DNA from 3 places in the Klebsiella oxytoca genome. Region 3 is predicted to be linked to each of the others. Evidence: predicted binding sites of a transcription regulator. Region 3 holds the regulator's gene; each other region holds the start of a gene.

Region 1 (4,670 bases), 180 kb from region 3:
CGGTACCAGCGAAAGACGCGAGCAGATCATTCAGCGGTTGCGGCAGCAAGGAAGCGTACAGGTGAACGATCTTTCTGAATTGTTCGGCGTTTCCACAGTGACAATCCGTAACGATCTGGCTTTCCTCGAAAAGCAGGGGATCGCCGTTCGGGCTTATGGTGGCGCGTTGATCTGCGACAGCAATATGCCAGGCGTAGAGCCCTCAGTTGAAGATAAAAGCTCGCTGAATACGGCGGTAAAACGGCGTATTGCCGGAGCCGCCGTTGCGCTGATCGAATCGGGCCATCGCGTTATCCTCGATTCCGGTACCACGACCTATGAGATTGCCCGTCTTCTGCGTGAGCATACTGACGTTATTGCGATGACCAATGGGATGAATGTGGCGAATGCGTTGCTGGAGGCAGAGGGCGTCGAGTTGCTGATGACCGGCGGGCATTTACGCCGCCAGTCGCTGTCTTTCTATGGCGATCAGGCCGAACAGTCTTTGCAAAATTACCACTTTGATATGCTGTTTCTCGGGGTTGATGCGATCGATCTGGAGCGGGGCGTCAGCACCCATAATGAAGATGAGGCCAGACTTAATCGCCGGATGTGTGAAGTAGCGGAACGAATTATCGTGGTCACCGACTCGACGAAGTTTAACCGTTCCAGCCTGCATAAGATTGTCGACACCCAGCGGATTGATACCATCATCGTCGATGATGGTATCCCGGCGGAAAGCCTTGAAGGGCTGCGTAAAAACGGCGTTGAAGTGATTCTGGTGAGCGCGTAAATCTTGCAATGCCGGGGCGTTGCTCCGGCATGTCGACGAAAGATTTTCAGGTTACCGGCGCTGGGTTAAACACCGCCAGCTGGTTGTGCAGGCCCCATTGATCTGAAAAGGTCTTCTTACGGCCGCTGGCGACATCAAGAATAAACTCAAACAGCTTCAGACCCACGTCTTCGATCGTTTCTTCTCCGGTCGCAATGGTTCCCGCATTGATGTCCATTAAGTCATACCAGCGGTTTGCCAGTTCGGTACGCGTCGCCATTTTAATGACCGGTACGGCGACCAGTCCATACGGCGTACCGCGACCGGTGGTAAAGACCTGTACGGTGATCCCGGAAGCCACCTGCTGAGTACCGCAGACAAAGTCGCTCGCCGGAGTCGCGGCGTAAATCAGGCCGCGTTTGGTTGGGCGCTGTCCCGGTGAGAGTACCTCGGCAATCGCGCTCTTCCCGGACTTGGCGATAGAGCCCAGCGCTTTTTCTACGACGTTTGCCAGGCCGCCTTTCTTGTTGCCCGGAGAAGGGTTAGCGCTGCGGTCGGTTTTGCCCATATCGAGATAGTTATCATACCAGGCCATCTCTTCCAGCAGGCGTTTACCCACCTCTTCGTTAATGGCGCGCGGCGTCAGAAGATGGATCGCATCGCGAACTTCGGTGACTTCGGAGAACATAACGGTGGCTCCGCAGCGCACCAGCAGATCGGACGCGTAGCCCACCGCCGGGTTGGCGGTTACGCCAGAAAAGGCATCGCTGCCGCCGCACTGCATGCCAACGACCAGCTCGGAAGCGGGACAGGTTTCACGCTGACGCTGGTTCAACTTCTCCAGATGGCGTTCGGCGACCTGCAGAATGTCATCAACCATCGATTTAAAACCGACGTGCTTTTCATCCTGCAGGCTGACGATGCTGGCGCTATCTGGCGGAATGCTTTGCGCATCGTCGGTGCCTTCCAGCAGTCGCTCCGGCTGCAGTTTTTCGCAGCCAAGGCCAATTACCATCACTTCGCCGCCGAAGTTTGGATTGAGCGCCAGGTTGTGAATGGTGCGGATAGGAACGACCGCCGCCGGCGCGTTAATCGCCACGCCGCAGCCATAAAGGTGGTTCAGACCTACGACGCCGTCGACGTTGGGATACTTCGGCAGCAGATCGCGTTCGATAATTTTCACCACGTAATCGACGACTCCCGCCACGCAGTGCACGCTGGTGCTAATGCCGAGCAGGTTTTTCGTACCAACGCTACCGTCGGCGTTGCGATACCCTTCGAAGGTATAGCCTTCCAGCGGCGGCAGCGGCGCCGGGACTTTTGTCGCCAGCGGTAGGGTATGCAGCGGCGGTGCCTCAGGTAGTTCCACCAGCGATTCGTCAATCCAGCTGCCCTGTGGGATATCGCGCACCGCGTAGCCAATCACTTCGCCATAACGGATGATTTCACCGTGTGCGGGAATATCAACCAGCGCAACTTTGTGCCCTTGCGGGATATGTTCAACCAGCGTGAGGCCATCAGGAAAACGCGTTCCGGCCTTTAAACCCTGGTCGTTAACAATTATCGCTACGTTATCCGTATCGTCTACTTTTATATAAAACGCCGTTGGCGATTCTTGTCTAATTTCAATGCTAGCCATTGTTCAGTATTCTCCAGCAAGGTGCGAATAATAAATAAAACGTTTATTCAATTTCTGGTGGGAAGATTTTCTGAATAAAGGATGTCAGGTGTTTGAATTTGAAAATGTGATCTTAATCACCCATTGCTGCGAGAGGAAACTCGGCAAGGGGGGAAATCACTGGAACTGTGGATCAGCGCCCACTGATTGTGGCATCTGCACAGTAATAATGATTTTTTATTACTTTTTTATGGTTTTTTTGCACAGTGTTCAATGGCCGGGAGCTGATTATACTGAGTCATGCTTGCAATATGCAGTATGGGTTAATCGATACGACTGAAACAGGAACCATTAAATAATTACACGTAGCATCAAAAATAAATAACAGAAGGTTTCAGGTTGCCGGGGAATAATTAATGGATAGTGTATTCAACAATAGAGAAGAAAATAATTGTGTCAACCGGATATTTAATTCTGTTGTCTCCCTTTATTGTTACCACCCTCGGCTCCGTAAATCGGGTCATGTTCTCTGTTGCGGATGCGGACATCGTTAAAGAGCCGCAGATAAGCGCGGTGTCTGTGGGGTACATCTCCTGCCAGGTTTTGTGTATACGCTCCCGCAGGACTGGTTTTCGTCGGATGGGCGGTTCTGCTAGCGATGGTTTGCTATCTGTTTATTGTCGGTGACATCAAACGTAGGGAACTGCAGAAATAATTAACGGTTAAGTGACAAGGTATAAACGATGAATAACGATATCTTCCCGAACAAATTCAAGGCCGCCCTGGCGGCGCATCAGGTACAGATTGGCTGCTGGTCCGCGCTGGCCAGCCCGATTAGCACCGAAGTTTTAGGTCTGGCTGGTTTTGACTGGCTGGTACTGGACGGCGAGCATGCGCCAAACGACATTTCGACCTTTATCCCGCAGCTGATGGCGCTCAAAGGCAGCACCAGCGCGCCGGTCGTGCGCGTGCCGACCAACGAACCGGTCATCATTAAGCGCCTGCTGGATATCGGTTTTTATAACTTCCTGATCCCGTTTGTGGAAACGGAAGAGCAGGCGATTAACGCCGTTGCCTCAACCCGCTATCCGCCTGAAGGTATCCGCGGCGTTTCCGTATCGCATCGCGCCAATATGTTCGGTACCGTGCCGGACTACTTCGCCCAGTCGAACAAAAACATCACCATCCTGGTACAAATTGAAAGCCAACAGGGCGTAGATAACGTTGACGCGATTGCCGCCACTCCCGGCGTTGACGGTATTTTTGTCGGCCCAAGCGATCTGGCCGCAGCGCTGGGTCATCTGGGCAATGCCTCCCATCCGGAAGTACAGAAAGCTATTCAGCATATTTTTGCCAGCGCGAAAAAGCACGGTAAGCCGAGCGGTATTCTGGCGCCGGTTGAAGCCGATGCGCGCCGTTATCTGGAATGGGGCGCGACCTTTGTCGCTGTCGGCAGCGACCTGGGCGTTTTCCGTTCTGCCACGCAGAAGCTGGCTGACTCCTTTAAGAAATCTACCCAATAAATTTCGAGCTGCATCAAGGTGGCAACTAAGCGAATCCCCAGGAGCTTACATGAGTAAGTGACTGGGGTGAGCGACAAATCTGTCTGGAACAGATTTGAACGCCGCTTGCGGCGGCCCGTAAGGGCGAGGCCTATGGATGGGCCGAGTATTTGCCGCCAACGAAGAGGCAGCTTGAAAGGTGAAGGGTATTACCACCACCGAAACTAGAGAGATAAAGACATGACAATGAAAGTTGGTTTTATTGGCCTTGGCATCATGGGTAAACCAATGAGTAAAAACCTCCTCAAGGCAGGTTACTCGTTGGTGGTTGCGGACCGTAATCCGGAAGCCATTGCCGAAGTGGTTGCCGCAGGTGCTGAAACCGCCGCTTCAGCGAAAGCGATTGCTGAACAGTGTGATGTGATCATCACCATGCTGCCAAACTCTCCGCACGTGAAAGAGGTGGCGCTGGGCGAAGGCGGCATCATTGAAGGTGCGAAGCCAGGCACCGTATTGATCGACATGAGCTCCATCGCGCCGCTGGCGAGTCGTGAAATCAGCGAAGCGCTAAAAGCGAAAGGCGTGGATATGCTGGATGCGCCGGTCAGCGGCGGCGAACCGAAGGCCATCGACGGTACTCTGTCGGTCATGGTTGGCGGCGATAAAGCAATTTTCGACAAATATTACGATTTGCTGAAAGCGATGGCGGGTTCCGTGGTGCATACCGGCGAGATTGGCGCAGGCAACGTGACCAAGCTGGCTAACCAGGTGATTGTTGCGCTGAACATTGCGGCGATGT
Region 2 (4,670 bases), 660 kb from region 3:
ACGGCTGGGTGCAGAGCTACGGTTCCCGCTGTGTTAAGCCGCCGGTGGTGATTGGTGACGTCAGCCGCCCGGAGGCGATCACCGTTGAGTGGGCAAAATACGCCCAGTCGCTGACCGATAAACCGGTAAAAGGCATGTTGACCGGCCCGGTGACCATTCTCTGCTGGTCCTTTCCGCGTGAAGATGTCAGCCGTGAAACCATTGCGAAGCAGATAGCCCTTGCGCTGCGCGATGAAGTGGCCGATCTGGAAGCGGCCGGTATTGGCATTATCCAGATTGACGAACCGGCGCTGCGCGAAGGCCTGCCGCTGAAGCGCAGCGATTGGGATGCTTACCTGGCGTGGGGCGTGGAAGCTTTTCGTATCAACGCTGCGGTGGCGAAAGACGACACGCAGATCCACACCCACATGTGTTATTGCGAGTTCAACGACATCATGGACTCCATCGCCGCGCTGGATGCCGATGTGATCACCATCGAAACCTCGCGTTCTGATATGGAGCTGCTGGAGTCGTTTGAAGAGTTCGACTACCCGAATGAAATCGGGCCGGGAGTGTACGATATTCATTCGCCAAACGTCCCGAGCGTCGAGTGGATAGAAGCGTTGCTGAAGAAGGCCGCGCAGCGTATTCCGGCAGAGCGCCTGTGGGTAAACCCGGACTGCGGTCTGAAAACGCGCGGCTGGCCGGAAACCCGCGCCGCGCTGGCCAATATGGTCAAAGCTGCGCAGAACCTACGCCAGGCCTGATGGAGAGTGGTGGGAAGGGGTAAACAGAAGAGCATTAAGAACGTCTAACCAACAAGTCGCGATCCTGTGTCTTGAGTTTGCCCAGGAAGGATCTCTTTAGCTACAGTTAAGCGTTTCCTGAATCGGGCGAATGTCGCTCTTCGGAGGTAAATGATGACTAAATATAACGATCGAAAGGGATATTTGCGTTTTGCCATTAACCTGGGCAACCCGGTTCTCGCGACACTTCTGCCGGATGGCTCTCCGGGAGGGATAACCGTTGAGCTGGCGAACAAGCTGGCGGCAGAGAGTCAACGTGAGGCACGATTTGTCACCTGGCCGACTGCCGGGCAGGTGGTTGATGCGGCGTTACGGGATCAATGGGATATCGCTTTTCTGGCTATCGACCCGGCGCGGGAAGATAAGCTTCGCTTCACGCCGCCCTACATCACTATCGAAAGTTCGCTGATGGTTAAAAAAGCCAGCAAGATCCAGTCGGTTCAGGAGATGGATCGGGAGGGTGTAGTGATTAACGTTGGTAAAGGTGCGGCCTACGAGCTGTATCTGATTCGCACGCTAAAACATGCGACGATGCGCCAGTACGCTACCTCTCAGGAAGCTATTCAGGCATTCATCAACGGCGAAGGCGATATGGCTGCCGGCATTCGCCAGCCTCTGGAGAAAGCGGCGCAGGAAAATCCGCAGTTTCGCGTTCTGCCCGACAGCTTCAGCCAGATACAACAGGCGGTATGCGTGCCGCGCAACGCGCCGCAGCACTATGAGTTTATTTGCCGCTACCTGTCTTCATGGATAGCGGACGGGACTATTGCCGGGATGGTCAGCCGCCATCTCGGCAATAGCTGATCTTTAGCCGCGCTTACCGCCATACTGGGCAAACCACGCCAGCATTCGCTGCCAGCCGTCTTTCGCCGATTCTTCATGATAGCTGGCGCGATAGTCAGCGTTAAAGGCGTGGTCGGCCTGGGGATAGACCACGATTTCCGCCGTGGCGTTGGCCGCACGCAGCGCCTGGCGCATGGTTTCTATTGTGTCCTGTGGAATACTGTCATCTTTTGCGCCATAAAGCCCTAACACTGGCGCGTTCAGATCGACGGCAATGTCGACCGGATGCTTGGGTGAATTCAGCGTTTTTTCACCAACCAGCCTGCCGTACCAGGCGACAGCCGCTTTTAGCTGCGGATTGTGCGCGGCGTAGAGCCAGGTAATACGTCCACCCCAGCAGAAGCCGGTAATGAGCAGGCGATGGGCATCACCGCCGTGTCGGGCGGCCCAGCTGGCGACATGATCGAGGTCGGCCAGGACCTGAGAGTCTGGCACTGTTTTGACCAGTCCCTGGAACAGGGAAGGAATGTCGCTGTAATCATTAGGATCGCCCTGGCGGAAGTACAGCTCTGGCGCGACAGCCAGATATCCCTCCTTCGCCAGACGGCGGCATATGTCGCGAATATGTTCATGCACGCCGAAAATTTCCTGGACTACGATAACCACCGGCAGAGGTCCGTCAACGTTGCCCGGACGGGCATGAAATGCCGGCATGTTATCTCCCTGAGAGGGGATTGATGTCTCTCCGGAGATGATGTTCTCATCTGATGTGTGAACGGCAGTTGAGGCGTGCGGCGTGGCTGCAGGTGCGAAGCCGGTTTGCTTAATTGTCGTCATGGTATTCTCCGTACCCTTAATGTATTAGCGCAGCAATAACTATAGCTGCTCTGGACAGGACGTTAACAAAACACAGTGCCCGAAACAGGCTATCTTTTGTTCAGAGTTCGGCGATTTAACTTATTAATGTGATTTTTATCACTATTTAATGGAAAGTCATTGCAATGAGTTTCATTCATGGTGACTGTAGTCACAAAATAAAGGCGACAGCTTCTGTAAAGTACCGTTTTGCTTCTGCTGACAATTCGACCCACAGAGGAGTTTCTTATGTCCAAGTCTGATGTTTTTCATCTCGGCCTCACCAAAAACGATTTACAAGGGGCTACGCTGGCTATCGTCCCTGGCGATCCGGAGCGTGTGGAAAAGATCGCCGCGCTGATGGATAAGCCGGTTAAACTGGCATCTCATCGAGAATTCACTACCTGGCGCGCTGAGCTGGATGGTAAAGCAGTGATTGTCTGCTCTACCGGTATCGGCGGCCCATCGACTTCTATCGCCGTGGAAGAGCTGGCCCAGCTGGGCATCCGTACCTTCCTGCGTATTGGTACCACCGGCGCTATTCAACCGCACATTAATGTTGGCGATGTACTGGTGACGACGGCATCGGTTCGCCTTGACGGCGCCAGTCTGCACTTTGCGCCAATGGAGTTCCCGGCGGTGGCTGATTTTGAATGTACAACCGCGCTGGTTGAAGCGGCGAAATCTATCGGCGCTACCACCCATATCGGCGTTACCGCTTCTTCTGACACCTTCTATCCGGGCCAGGAACGTTACGACACTTTCTCCGGTCGCGTGGTTAGGCGCTTTAAAGGTTCAATGGAAGAGTGGCAGTCGATGGGCGTGATGAACTATGAAATGGAATCCGCCACCCTGCTGACCATGTGCGCCAGCCAGGGCCTGCGCGCCGGTATGGTTGCCGGGGTTATTGTAAACCGTACCCAGCAGGAAATTCCGAACGCGGAAACCATGAAGCAAACCGAAAGCCACGCGGTGAAAATCGTCGTGGAAGCGGCGCGCCGCCTGCTGTAATTATTCTCTCTTCGTATAAGGGTCGGATTCTCCGGCCCTTCTTTTTTGCGTAGCGCCTCGCAGGAAAACCCTTTCCAACTGGACGTTTGTACAGCACAATTCTATTTTGTGCCGTAAGTCGTTGCCGCAGGGGGCGTTGTGGATATCTCAATTGTTATAAGTGCCGTTGTGGCGCTGGCCATAGGTCTGATCGTCGGCTGGCTGGCAACTAAAGCGCATGCCGATCAAATTCGCGCCGATCTCATCGAAGAGCGGCGCGAACTGGATATTGAGCTGAGCGCCACCCGCCAACGCCTGGTACAGGAGTCCCACTGGCGCGAAGAGTGTGAACTGCTCAACAACGAGCTGCGCAGTCTGCGCGATATTAACGCCTCGCTGGAAGCCGATCTCCGCGAAGTGACCACCCGTCTTGAATCCACTCAGCTGCACGCTGAAGATAAAATCCGCCAGATGGTTAACAGCGAACAGCGGCTTAGCGAGCAGTTTGAGAACCTGGCAAACCGTATTTTTGAGCACAGTAATCGCCGGGTGGACGAGCAGAACCGCCAGAGCCTGCACGGGCTGCTGACGCCGCTTCGCGAGCAGCTGGATGGCTTTCGCCGCCAGGTACAGGATAGCTTTGGCCAGGAAGCGCGTGAGCGCCATACTCTGGCCCATGAAATCCGCAATCTTCAGCAGCTAAATGCGCAGATGGCCCAGGAAGCGCTAAATCTGACCCGCGCGCTCAAAGGCGATAACAAAACCCAGGGCAACTGGGGCGAGGTGGTGTTGACCCGCGTACTGGAAGCATCAGGGCTGCGGGAGGGCCATGAGTATCAAACCCAGGTGAGCATTGAAACGGAAAACCGTTCGCGGATGCAGCCTGATGTGATTGTCCGTTTACCGCAGGGGAAAGATGTAGTTATCGATGCCAAGATGACCCTGGTAGCTTATGAGCGTTACTTCAACGCAGATGATGACTACACCTGTGAAGCGGCGCTGCAGGAGCATATTGCTTCCGTGCGCAACCATATGCGTTTGCTGGGGCGTAAAGACTATCAGCAGCTACCGGGCTTACGCTCGCTGGACTACGTTTTGATGTTTATTCCGGTAGAGCCGGCTTTTCTGCTGGCCATCGATCGTCAGCCGGAGCTAATTAGCGAAGCGTTGAAGAACAACATCATGCTGGTGAGTCCGACCACGCTGCTGGTGGCGCTGCGAACTATCGCCAATCTCTGGCGCTATGAGCACCAGAGC
Region 3 (4,670 bases):
ACCCCGGAATTCCTGAAGGGTCTGCGCGAACTCTGCGACCAGCACCAGGCATTACTGGTGTTTGATGAAGTTCAGAGCGGTATGGGACGCACTGGTTCACTTTTTGCGTACATGCAATACGGCGTGACGCCGGATATTCTGACCAGCGCTAAGGCGCTTGGCGGCGGCTTTCCTATCAGCGCAATGCTGACCACCCATGAAATCGCCAGTGCTTTCCACGCCGGATCTCATGGTTCGACCTACGGCGGTAATCCGCTGGCCTGCGCGATCGGTGGGGTAGCGTTCGATCTGATTAACACTCCGGAAGTGCTGGATGGCGTCACGGCGAAGCGCGAACTGTTTGTTCAGCACCTTCAGCAGATTGACGCGCGGTTCGATCTGTTCAGCGATATTCGTGGAATGGGCCTGCTTATCGGCGCCGAACTGAAGCCGCAGTACCATGGGCGGGCGCGTGATTTCCTGTATGCGGCTGCGGAAGCGGGCGTGATGGTCCTCAATGCGGGGCCGGATGTGATGCGTTTTGTGCCTTCTCTGGTAATTGATGACAGCGATATTGCTGAAGGTATGGCGCGCTTTGCCCGGGCGGTTGAAAGCGTGCTTAGCGCTTAGTCGCGCGTAGCCAGATACCATGATGTGGACGCTGACGCCATGCCACCGATGAAATGGTGTGCATGGTGTTCAGGTGTCCGAGGATGCGCTGCAAATGCTGCTCCATTGTGCTGAGCGGGCCGCGAGGAACCTCGGCATCCTGCGCTTCCATAATATTCACATCTCCTGCGCTGCCCGGCCCGTCGGTATCCAGCCGCTGCTGACAGCGCTGTAGCGCAATTTCGCAGGACTCCAGATAACGCTGCGCCAGAGCCGGCGTCAGCATATTGTGCTCACGCGCCAGAGTAGTCATGGCATTGATATGCTCGACAATAAACTGGCTATGCGTCACCCACAGCTTCATATCTTCCAGATAGTGCGAGTTAAAGCCGGGCTCCTGCATCGCCTGATTCAGCGAGTTGAACAGCGCGTTGTGCGCCTGATTGACGAGCATTCGCTGATAGGCCAGCGCCGGTGCCTGATGGTCGTCGCTAAGAATAAGCCTGATGGCCTCCTGATCGGCTTCCAGCGCATCGTGAGCATTTTTGCGCAGCAGGCCGCTTTGCCACTGCGGCCATAGCCAGACCATTCCACCGAAGGCGATCAAACAACCAATCAGGGTATCAATCAGTCTGGCGATGATGAACTGCTCGCCGTTCAGGGTGAGCAACTGCAGGGTATAAACCGCGGTGACCGTAAATCCGACCATTGCCCAGCCGTAATGTTTGCGAATAATCAGATAGCTTAACAGCGTAATGAACAGCATCGCGGTCAGCGTATAGCCTTCAGGGACGTGAAAGTGCAGCGTCAGTCCGGCTATTAACAATCCAGCTATCGTCCCGGCAGCCCGGTGGACAATGCGTACCCGCGTCGCGCCGTAGCCGTTTTGCGTCACGAATAGCACCGTCATCAGGATCCAGTAGGGTTTTGGCAGGTGCAGCGCGCTGCCCATCAGGCTGGCTGCGCTCAACATAACGCTGATCCGAGCGGCGTTACGTAACGCCGGTGATTTAAACGACAGATAGTTTTTCAACGCCGGCAGCAGCGGCAGACGGCGGGTTTTATCCGCCATCAGATTCCGCGCGTAAAGCGGGCGCTGGGTGCGCAGAACCCGGGCAATACGGCTGAAGTGCCAGGCGCAAAACTGCCCGACAGGATTATCCGGATGCTGCGAAGCGATTTTTTCCAGCGCACCGATCTGCTTATCCATCTGAAAGCGCCGAGGATAGCGATGGTAGAGCAGATCGTCCGCCAGTTCCCGCAGGCGGGCGGCAACGGTTTGTGCGCTCCAGCGGATCACCGCTTCAGCGTGGCTGCGTTCCACCAGCTTCTGTACCTCTTCCGGCTGATGAAGGCTGACGGAAATATGCTCCTGCAGGTCCAGCCCGACCTGGAAAGCGCGCAGCAGGCGTTTGTGATCGCTGCGCTGATTGGCCGCCAGCATATGCATCTGCTGATAGCACTGGGTAATCAGATCCACCACCTTTTGTTGGCGATTAAGCAGCGGGGGCAGAGATGTGGTGGGGTCCGTATGCTGGGTAAGCAGACTGTATTTAGCCTCGCAGTAGTTGGCTAATTCCCGGTAAAGCAGGCTCAGGGACTCGCGCAGCGGCTGTTCGCGCCATAGCCAAAACCAGAACCAGTTAAAAACGCCATACCACAGGGTGCCGAGGGCATAGATCAGCAGCGGCTCCCAGACCGGCATATTGCCTGCGAGACTCAGAGTAAAGATAGCCGCGATAAGCGAGGCTGGCAGCAGCCTGGCATGCAGCGGGCTGATTTCGGCAGTGACGCCGAGGATAAGCGCGAGGCCCGTGAGAATAATCGGCAGCGGGATTTCACGCAGCAGGAGGAGCTGGACAATCAGGCTACAGCCAGCAAACAGGCAGCCGCCGATAATCAGACGTTTGAAGAAACGTTTATGCGGCGTATCCAGCCCGGCAATGTTGCAGCAGGCGGGAACAAGAGAAAACAGAAGCCCCTGCTGTAAATGGCCAAACAGAAGACCAATGGCGACCGGCAGACACAACACCAGCGTTTGCCGCAGTGCATAGTTGACTTCAGGGTGGTAAATCAGCCTGCGCCACATGGGGAGAAAACAAAAACGGCGTATTGTCTGGCAATACGCCGTTTTACCGACTTAACGGGTACCGTAGACGACGATAGTTTTACCGTGCGCGGAGATCAGGTTTTGATCTTCCAGCATTTTCAGAATACGACCCACGGTCTCGCGAGAGCATCCGACGATCTGACCGATTTCCTGACGAGTAATTTTAATTTGCATACCGTCCGGGTGGGTCATCGCATCCGGCTGTTTTGCCAGATTCAGCAGCGTCTGAGCGATACGACCGGTAACGTCGAGGAAGGCAAGGTTGCCCACTTTCTCAGATGTAACCTGCAGACGGCGTGCCATTTGCGAAGATAGACGCATCAGGATATCCGGGTTTACCTGGATCAGCTGACGGAATTTTTTGTAGGAGATCTCGGCCACTTCACATGCGGTTTTCGCACGTACCCAGGCGCTACGCTCCTGACCTTCTTCAAACAGGCCTAATTCACCGATGAAATCGCCCTGGTTGAGGTAAGAGAGGATCATCTCTTTACCTTCTTCATCCTTGATGAGTACAGCCACGGAGCCTTTAACGATGTAGTACAACGTTTCTGCTTTCTCACCCTGGTGGATCAGCGTGCTCTTTGATGGGTACTTATGAATGTGGCAATGAGACAAGAACCATTCAAGGGTAGGGTCTGTTTGCGGTTTGCCAAGCACCATGCGCGGTTATCCTCTGTTATAAGCTATCTCCGGGTGCCGACACAACACGGCATCCGGGCATGCAATCGTATTGAATCCCTGTACCTGGGAATCCGGCTGAAAGTTTTCTGCAGCCTGTAATGTGAACTCCTCTGCATACATGCAGTACATCAATGTATTACTGTAGCATCAAGACTGTTTTAGCATAGCTTTCGCTGCATGTCTCCTGGTGTCTCGCTTCAGCATGACCCAGGTCGCCTTCCGTTGCGAGAAATGTTATGTGCGCGTAATCTGTCAGGAAAATTACAGACCTGGAGTTAAATTTATGCAAGCGCGAGTGAAGTGGGTTGAAGGGTTAACCTTCATCGGTGAGTCGGCTTCCGGTCACCAGATTCTGATGGACGGCAATTCCGGGGATAAAGCGCCGAGCCCAATGGAAATGGTGCTAATGGCGGCGGGCGGATGCAGCGCGATTGATGTCGTGTCCATTTTGCAGAAGGGTCGGCATAACGTTACCAACTGCGAAGTTAAGCTGACTTCTGAGCGTCGCGAAGAAGCGCCGCGTCTGTTTACCCATATCAACCTGCATTTTATTGTGACCGGTAAAGAGCTGAAAGATGCAGCCGTTTCCCGCGCTGTCGACCTGTCGGCGGAAAAATATTGCTCGGTGGCGCTGATGCTGGAGAAAGCGGTAAACATTACCCACTCTTATGAAGTCATCGAAGGGTAAAGCGACCGGACCCCGGCAGTGCAATCGTGCTGCCGGGATTGGCTTCTTAGCTAATTTTTCTGCCTTCCATCAGCCGTTCGACCAGCGGCGCCATAATAAGCTCCATCGCCAGTCCCATTTTTCCGCCCGGAACCACCAGCGTATTCATATGTGAGATAAATGAACCCTGCAGCATCGCCAGCAGCCAGGGGAAATCGATATTTTTCAGATTCCGAAAGTGAATGACGACAAAGCTTTCATCCAGCGAAGGGATGGCTTTAGCCGCAAACGGGTTGGACGTATCCACCGTCGGTACACGCTGGAAGTTGAGATGGGTGCGCGAAAACTGCGGGGTGATAAAGTTGATGTAATCTTCCATTGAGCGGACGACGGAATCCATCACCGCCTCACGAGAGTGCCCGCGTTCGCTGGTGTCGCGGATAAGCTTCTGGATCCACTCAAGATTGACGATCGGCACCACGCCGACCAGCAGGTCAACATGGTTAGCGACATTATGCTGAGGCGTAACCACGCCGCCGTGCAGCCCTTCATAAAACAGAACGTCAGTTGGTTCGGGCAGCGGCTGCCAGGGCGTGAAGGTTCCTGGAACCTGATTCCACG

What was found. The regulator CRP, encoded in region 3, controls carbon source genes, mostly activating them, when cyclic AMP is high. The targets are predictions, from matches to a motif close to ATGTGANNNNNNTCACAT.
Region 1: a site for CRP is predicted at 2,495-2,512, ahead of garD (galactarate dehydratase). Genes of this name have one in related genera too.
Region 2: a site for CRP is predicted at 2,532-2,549, ahead of udp (uridine phosphorylase). Genes of this name have one in related genera too.

What each region holds. Positions count from the first base shown of each region.
Region 1 is NZ_CP046115.1:4,781,788-4,786,457, reverse strand. Features, by position in the region: gene GJ746_RS22290 (DeoR family transcriptional regulator) at 1-772, shown strand, start outside; gene garD (galactarate dehydratase) at 819-2,390, opposite strand; partial or broken gene GJ746_RS25680 (hypothetical protein) at 2,989-3,084, shown strand; gene garL (2-dehydro-3-deoxyglucarate aldolase) at 3,113-3,892, shown strand; gene garR (2-hydroxy-3-oxopropionate reductase) at 4,112-4,670, shown strand, end outside.
Region 2 is NZ_CP046115.1:235,072-239,741, forward strand. Features, by position in the region: gene metE (5-methyltetrahydropteroyltriglutamate--homocysteine S-methyltransferase) at 1-746, shown strand, start outside; gene GJ746_RS01115 (transporter substrate-binding domain-containing protein) at 900-1,589, shown strand; gene GJ746_RS01120 (dienelactone hydrolase family protein) at 1,593-2,405, opposite strand; gene udp (uridine phosphorylase) at 2,673-3,434, shown strand; gene rmuC (DNA recombination protein RmuC) at 3,573-4,670, shown strand, end outside.
Region 3 is NZ_CP046115.1:4,964,876-4,969,545, reverse strand. Features, by position in the region: gene argD (bifunctional acetylornithine/succinyldiaminopimelate transaminase) at 1-609, shown strand, start outside; gene GJ746_RS23310 (YccS/YhfK family putative transporter) at 599-2,677, opposite strand; gene crp (cAMP-activated global transcriptional regulator CRP) at 2,729-3,361, opposite strand; gene GJ746_RS23300 (OsmC family protein) at 3,666-4,070, shown strand; gene GJ746_RS23295 (phosphoribulokinase) at 4,117-4,670, opposite strand, start outside.